3 regions of the Cellulosimicrobium sp. I38E genome follow, and region 1 is predicted to be linked to each of the others. Evidence: predicted binding sites of a transcription regulator. Region 1 holds the regulator's gene; each other region holds the start of a gene.
What was found. Region 1 encodes HspR, which represses chaperone genes until heat shock. Its sites were predicted from a motif close to AAGTTGAGTCNNNNNGACTCAACTT; they were not measured.
Positions count from the first base shown of each region.

Region 1 (2,265 bases):
CAGTCGGCCTTGTCCTCGCCGGACGCGCCGGCGCCCACGCGGATCGACGGGGCCGAGCACTCGAGCGAGGAGTTGTGGACGCACTCGGTGCGCTGGCAGGCCCCGACGTGCGCGAGCACCTTCTCGAGACCGCCCTTGGTCCCGAGCGGGATGAAGGTCGCGCACTCGGCGTCGCCCGCGTGACCGGCGATGGTCACCGCGCCGGCGTGGCACCCGTGGTCGTGGTTGTAGCCGCAGCCGTCGATGGAACACTCGACGACCTGGGGCATCTCCGTGAGGCTGCTCATCGCGATCTCCTGTTCTCCGAGGTCCCGTGGGGGGGCCGGGCTTCCGTGTCCACGGTATTCCTGGAATTCCACGGTGTATAGCAAGGAAGGCCTTGCTAAGAAATGCAGGAATAGCACGGAATTAGCGCACGGCATTCTTGCAAAAATGCGTGACCAGGGACGACGCAGGGGCCCTCGTCAGGAGGGCAGGAGAGGCGTAGCGTCGGCTCATGGCCCCCTCGCTCGGCGCGCCGCTGTTCTCGGGTGCCGACGCCGACCTGTACGCGGTCGGCGCCGACCGCGTCCTGCGACGCTCGCGCTCGGGGGCGGACACGGTCGGCACCGCCGAGGTCATGCGGCACGTACGCGCCGCGGGCTTCCCCGCCCCGCGCGTCGACGCCGCCACGGACGGCGACCTCACCATGGAGCTGCTGCGCGGGCCGACGCTCCTGCAGTCGATCCTCGGCGGCCGGACGTCGCTCGCCGGATCGGCCCGGATCCTCGTCGCGCTGCACGACGCGCTCCACGCGGTCCCGCCCCCGGCGCCGGACGAGCCCGCGTACGAGGCGCTCACCGCGCCGTCCTTCGCGACCCTCGACGCACCCGGTGCCGGGGCGCCGTGCGTCCTGCACCTCGACCTGCACCCGGCGAACGTCGTGCTCACCGCCGACGGCCCGGCCGTCCTGCACTGGACGAACGCCCGGCTCGGGCCGGCCGGGCTCGACCTCGCCGTGACCGCCGTCGTCCTCGCGGAGGTCGCCGCCGACGAGGACGACGAGCTCGCGCCGGGCGCGCGGGTCCTGCTGGACGCGTTCCTCCACCTCGCCGACCCGGTGCTCCTGCGGCACCTCGACGCCGCCGCGCGGACCCGCGCCGCGGACCCGGGCCTCGACCCCTCGGAGGTCGCGCTCGTCCCCGCCGCCGTGGCGCTCGTCGCGCGCGAGGCCCGTCGGAGCTGAGACCCGGGCGGGACAGCCGGGGTCAGGACCTCGCGTCGTCGGGCCGGGGCCGCCAGATGACGAGCGCGCGCGCCTCGCCGTGCTCGACGAGCGTCTCGCGCAGCGCCTCCTCGACCCCGCGGCGCACGCTGCGCCCGCGCGGCACGACGACGACGTCGCCGCTCGCCGCGGCCGCGAACACGCGGCCGCCCGGCTCGACGCGCGCCGAGAGCGCCTCGATACGGCGCTCCAGCCGCTCGACCTGCGACTCCAGCGCGAGGATGCGCTGGATGCCCGCGAGGTTGATGCCCTCGTCGTGGCTGAGCCGCTGCACCTCGAGCAGCTTCGCGACGTCACGCAGCGAGTAGCGCCGTCCCCGGCCCGCGGTGCGGCGCGGCACCACCAGGCCGAGGCGGTCGTACTGACGCAGCGTCTGCGGGTGCATCCCCGCGAGCGCCGCGGCCTGGGAGATGACGAGGACCGGGGCGTCCTGGTCGACGTCGCTGCCGGGAGCCCGTCCGGCGGCGCTCCGCGCGTCGTCGCCGACCGACGGATGATCCTGGTAGGCCATCACGGCCTCCCTCACTCCGCGGCCTGGCGGACCAGGTCGGCGCGCACGTCCTGGCCGTCCGTCTCGGCGGCGAACGCCTCGACCGCCTCGCGCGCGGCCTTCGAGAGCTTCTGCGGCACCGCGACCTGGACGGTGACGAGCAGGTCGCCGGTCGCCTTCGCGGTCTGCACGCCGCGGCCCTTGACGCGCAGCGTGCGGCCCGACGGCGTCCCGGCCGGGACCTTGACCTTGACCGACGTCCCGTCGAGCGTGGGCACGCTGATGGTCGCCCCGAGCGCGGCCTCGGCGAACGTCACGGGGACGGTCGCGCGGAGGTTGGTGCCGTCGAGGGAGAAGACGGGGTGCGGGGTGACGTGCACGGTGACGACGAGGTCGCCGTCGGGACCGCCGGCCATGCCCGGGCGGCCCTTGCCGCGCAGCCGGATCTTCTGGCCGTCGCGCACGCCCGGCGGGATGCGGGTGGTGACGTTGCGGCCGTCGACCGTGAACG
Region 1 is NZ_LUAZ01000095.1:2,026-4,290, forward strand. It holds gene A0J59_RS20905 (DUF1540 domain-containing protein) at 1-287, opposite strand, end outside; gene A0J59_RS20910 (phosphotransferase family protein) at 497-1,225, shown strand; gene A0J59_RS20915 (heat shock protein transcriptional repressor HspR) at 1,248-1,649, opposite strand; partial or broken gene A0J59_RS20920 (DnaJ C-terminal domain-containing protein) at 1,787-2,265, opposite strand, start outside.

Region 2 (2,265 bases), on a different contig from region 1:
TCGAGAAGATCTCGCTGCGCTTGGTCGGGATGGCCGTGTTGCGCTCGATGAGCTTGGTCATCACGCCGCCCTTGGTCTCGATGCCGAGGGACAGCGGGGTCACGTCGATGAGCAGGACGTCCTTGCGGTCACCGGAGATGACGCCGGCCTGGAGGGCCGCGCCGACGGCGACGACCTCGTCCGGGTTGACGCCCTTGTTGGGCTCCTTGCCGCCCGTGAGCTCCTTGACGACGTCGGTCACGGCCGGCATGCGGGTGGAGCCACCCACGAGCACGACGTGGTCGATGTCGGAGACGGAGACGCCCGCGTCGGAGATGACCTTGTGGAACGGAGCCTTCGTCCGGTCGAGCAGGTCCTGCGTCATCTGCTGGAACTGGGCGCGCGTGAGCTTCTCGTCCAGGTGGATGGGGCCGTTCTCGCTCATCGAGAGGTACTGCATCGAGATGGTGGTGCTCGTCGCGGACGAGAGCTCCTTCTTCGCCTGCTCGGCGGCCTCGCGCAGGCGCTGGAGCGCGATCTTGTCCTTCGACAGGTCGACGCCCGAGCTGTTCTTCACCTGCTTGATGAGGTGCTCGACGATCCGCTGGTCCCAGTCGTCGCCACCCAGGCGGTTGTCGCCCGAGGTCGCGCGGACCTGGATCGTGGAGAAGTCGTCCTCGTCCTTGCCGACCTCGAGGAGCGAGACGTCGAACGTGCCGCCGCCCAGGTCGAAGACGAGGATGAGCTCGTCCTCCTTGCCCTTCTCCAGGCCGTACGCGAGCGCGGCCGCGGTGGGCTCGTTGACGATGCGCGTCACGTTGAGGCCCGCGATCTGCCCGGCGTCCTTGGTCGCCTGGCGCTCGGCGTCGTTGAAGTACGCCGGGACGGTGACGACCGCGTCGGTGACGGGCTCGCCCAGGTACTCCTCGGCGTCGCGCTTGAGCTTGCCCAGGATGCGCGCGGAGATCTCCTGCGCGGTGTACTTCTTGTCGTCGATCTCCACCGACCAGTCGGTGCCCATGTGGCGCTTCACCGAGCTGATGGTGCGGTCGACGTTCGTGACCGCCTGACGCTTGGCGACCTCGCCGACGAGGACCTCGCCGGTCTTGGAGAAGGCGACCACCGACGGCGTCGTGCGCGACCCCTCGGCGTTCGCGATGACGGTGGGCTCTCCGCCCTCGAGGACGGCGACCACCGAGTTGGTGGTGCCGAGGTCGATCCCGACTGCTCGTGCCATGTGTGCTGCCTCCGTTGTGGATGGGGTGCCCGACGGCGCACGCGCGCCCGGACACACCGGGTTGAGTCTGCTTCACTCAAGGTAGGCACCCGGTCCCCGCTCGTGCAAGTCCTGGCGCTCAAACTTGAGTCCTTCTCGCTCAACCTTCACCGAAGGTGGCCTATTCCCGCGCTCGGACTCTGATCCGATGCCACGACGACCTTGGCGGTTCTCCGGCACCGTCGCCGACACGGTGGCTGGCAATGCCGCCTGACCCCACGTCACGACCCACCGACCGCGACGCCGCGCTGGTCGGATCCACAGGCTCGCGCCCTCCCTGCTCGCCTTGCACACGCCTGCCGGTCCACCCCCACGCTGGAGCGCATGCGGGACTCCGTCGTCGCCTCCCTCGCTGCCCATCCTCGCTTCGCCGGCGAGACCAGAGCCGCGGTGATCGCACTTCTCGAACGCACTCTGACCTGCGTGCTGGACCCAACGCTCCTCCCCCATCTCAGAGAGCCGCCGCAAGAGCATTGGTGTCCTCGTGGACGCGCAGAGACGCGAGCGAGGGACCGGACACGGTGGATCCCGGACGTGTCGGAGAGCGTCACGAGGGCAGCGCGCGCCGCGTGGGACGCGCGCGCGGAGAACCCGCCACCTGAGTGAGAACGCGCCTCTGCCACCTCGTCGCGAAAGCCCAGGTCGCGGGGCCCAGCAGTCCGCCACATCCGGCGCGAACCGACAAACCTCCATCTCCGCCGGGCTGTCGTCGTATCACGGGTGCCGCCGGACGCTCCGTCCCTGTGAGCCGTGTCGTCCAGCGGCGCGAACGAGACCAGACGAGGCGGTGGTCAGCCATGACCATGGAGGGACGGCAACCCCCGAGGAACGGGTTCTTCACGACGATGCCCGGCGTGCTCACCGCCGTCGCGGCCATCATCACGGCCGTCGGCGGGGTGTACGGCGTCTACGCCACGCAGAAGACGAGCGACGAACCGTCGCCGCCCGGCCCGAGCACGTCGATCGCAGAGGAATCGACCGACGAACCGACAGCTCCGACGCCGACCGAG
Region 2 is NZ_LUAZ01000020.1:1,832-4,096, forward strand. It holds gene dnaK (molecular chaperone DnaK) at 1-1,216, opposite strand, end outside; gene A0J59_RS07170 (hypothetical protein) at 2,053-2,265, shown strand, end outside.
Region 2: dnaK (molecular chaperone DnaK) is a predicted target of HspR. The motif match lies at 1,338-1,362, and genes of this name have one in related genera.

Region 3 (2,265 bases), on a different contig from region 1:
AGCGCCGAGTCGGCGATCGTCACCTTGTGGTGCGCCTCGTACCGCTCCTTGAGCCCGCGCAGGATCGCGACCGTGTCCTCCACCGAGGGCTCGCCGACGAAGACCTGCTGGAAGCGGCGCTCCAGGGCCGGGTCCTTCTCGATGTACTCGCGGTACTCGTCGAGCGTGGTCGCCCCGACGAGGCGCAGCTCGCCGCGCGCGAGCATCGGCTTGAGCATGTTCCCGGCGTCCATGGCGCCCTCGCCGCCGGCGCCCGCCCCGACGACCGTGTGCAGCTCGTCGATGAACGTGACGACCTCGCCGTCGGAGGACCGGATCTCCTCCAGGACGGCCTTGAGGCGCTCCTCGAACTCGCCGCGGTACTTGGCGCCCGCGACCATGCTCGCGAGGTCGAGGGACACGAGGCGCTTGCCCTGGAGCGACGTGGGGACGTCGCCCGCGACGATGCGCTGGGCAAGGCCCTCGACGACGGCCGTCTTGCCGACGCCGGGCTCGCCGATGAGGACGGGGTTGTTCTTGGTGCGTCGGCTCAGCACCTGCACGACGCGCCGGATCTCGGAGTCGCGCCCGATCACGGGGTCGAGCTTGCCCTCGGCGGCGGCGGCGGTGAGGTCGGTGCCGTACTGCTCGAGCGCCTTGTAGGTGCCCTCGGGGTTGGGGCTGGTCACGCGCGCGCTGCCGCGCACGGCGGGCAGCGCCGAGCGCAGCGCGTCGGCGGTCGCGCCGGCCTGCTGGAGGATCGTCGCGGCCTGCGACGAACCCGCCGCGATGCCGAGCAGCAGGTGCTCGGTGGAGACGTACTCGTCGCCGAGCGCCTGCGCCTCCTTCGCGGCGTTGTCGAGTGCCGTGGACGTGGCGCGCGACGGGGTCGGCTGCGCGACGGCGGACCCGCTCGCGGTGGGCAGCGCGACGAGCGCGGCCCGGACCTTCTGGCCGACGGCCTGCTTGTCCGCGCCGACGGCGTCGAGCAGCCCGACGGCGACCCCACCCTCCTGGGTGAGCAGCGCGGCGAGGAGGTGGGTCGGCTCGAGCTGCGGGTTGCCAGCGGCCGACGCGGTCTGGATCGCCTCGCCGATCGCCTGCTGCGACATGGTGGTGAACTTCGTTTCCATAGGTGCTCCGGTGTGGTGCTCGAAAGGTGGTCTGACCAGTGGAACGACTCCGAAGTTGAGTGTATTCCGCTCAACTTCGTTCGTCAGCCTCGCGCGCGGCCGCCCCGCGATCCGTCGCGCGGAGCGGATGAACTCCCGGCCACATTCCGTCTCAAAACGGCATCGACCCTCGCCTCGGGCGACGATCCGCGACATGCTGGGCGGGTGAACTCCTCACCCTTGCGCAGACGACTCGGCCTCGCTGCCCTCTTCGCCACCCTCGCACTGTTCCTCGCAGGGTGCATGAGGATGGACATGGCCCTCACCCTCAACGAGGACGACACGTTCGACGGCAGCGTCGTCATGGCGTTCAGCGACGAGCTCGCCGAGTCCGCGAACATGGACCCGCAGGAGATGTGGGACTCGATGGGCTCCGAGATGGAGTCCGAGCTGCCCGAGGGCGCGACCCAGGAGCCGTACGCCCAGGACGGGTACACGGGCACCAAGATCACCTACGCCGACCAGCCCATCTCACAGCTCTCGTCGGCCGGGGCAGACTCGATCTCGGTCACGCGCGAGGGTGACGAGTACGTCGTGAGCGGGTCGATGGACATGACCGGCGAGGAGTTCAACCCCGACACGGGTGACGCGACGAGCGACGAGCTGACGCAGCAGATGATGGACAGCCTCGACATCAAGGTCTCCATCACGTTCCCCGGCGAGGTCGCCGAGTCCAACGGTGAGGTCGACGGCAACACGGTGACCTGGACGCCCGTCGTGGGCGAGGTCAACGAGATGACGGCGCGCGGCTCGGCCGTCGCGGGCGGTGCTGCAGGGTCGGGCGACGAGGGCTCGGACGAGGCCACCGGCGACTCGGACGGCGCCACGGCGCCCGACGGCGGCGACAGCGCGGGCGACGCCTCGGACTCCGGCTCCCTGGCCTGGCTCTGGTTCGTGATCGGCGGCGTCGTGCTGCTCGGCATCATCGGCCTCGTGCTCTGGCTCGTGCTCCGCTCCAAGCCGGGCACGCAGGACGGCCAGGCCGCCGGCTTCCAGCAGGGCGGCTACCCGGGTCAGCCCGGTCAGTACCCCGGCCAGCCCCAGGGCCAGTACCCGGGCCAGCAGGGTGGCTACCCGGGACAGCAGCCGGGCGCCTACCCCGGCCAGCAGCCGG
Region 3 is NZ_LUAZ01000033.1:37,254-39,518, reverse strand. It holds gene clpB (ATP-dependent chaperone ClpB) at 1-1,112, opposite strand, end outside; gene A0J59_RS12040 (hypothetical protein) at 1,407-2,265, shown strand, end outside.
Region 3: clpB (ATP-dependent chaperone ClpB) is a predicted target of HspR. The motif match lies at 1,165-1,189, and genes of this name have one in related genera.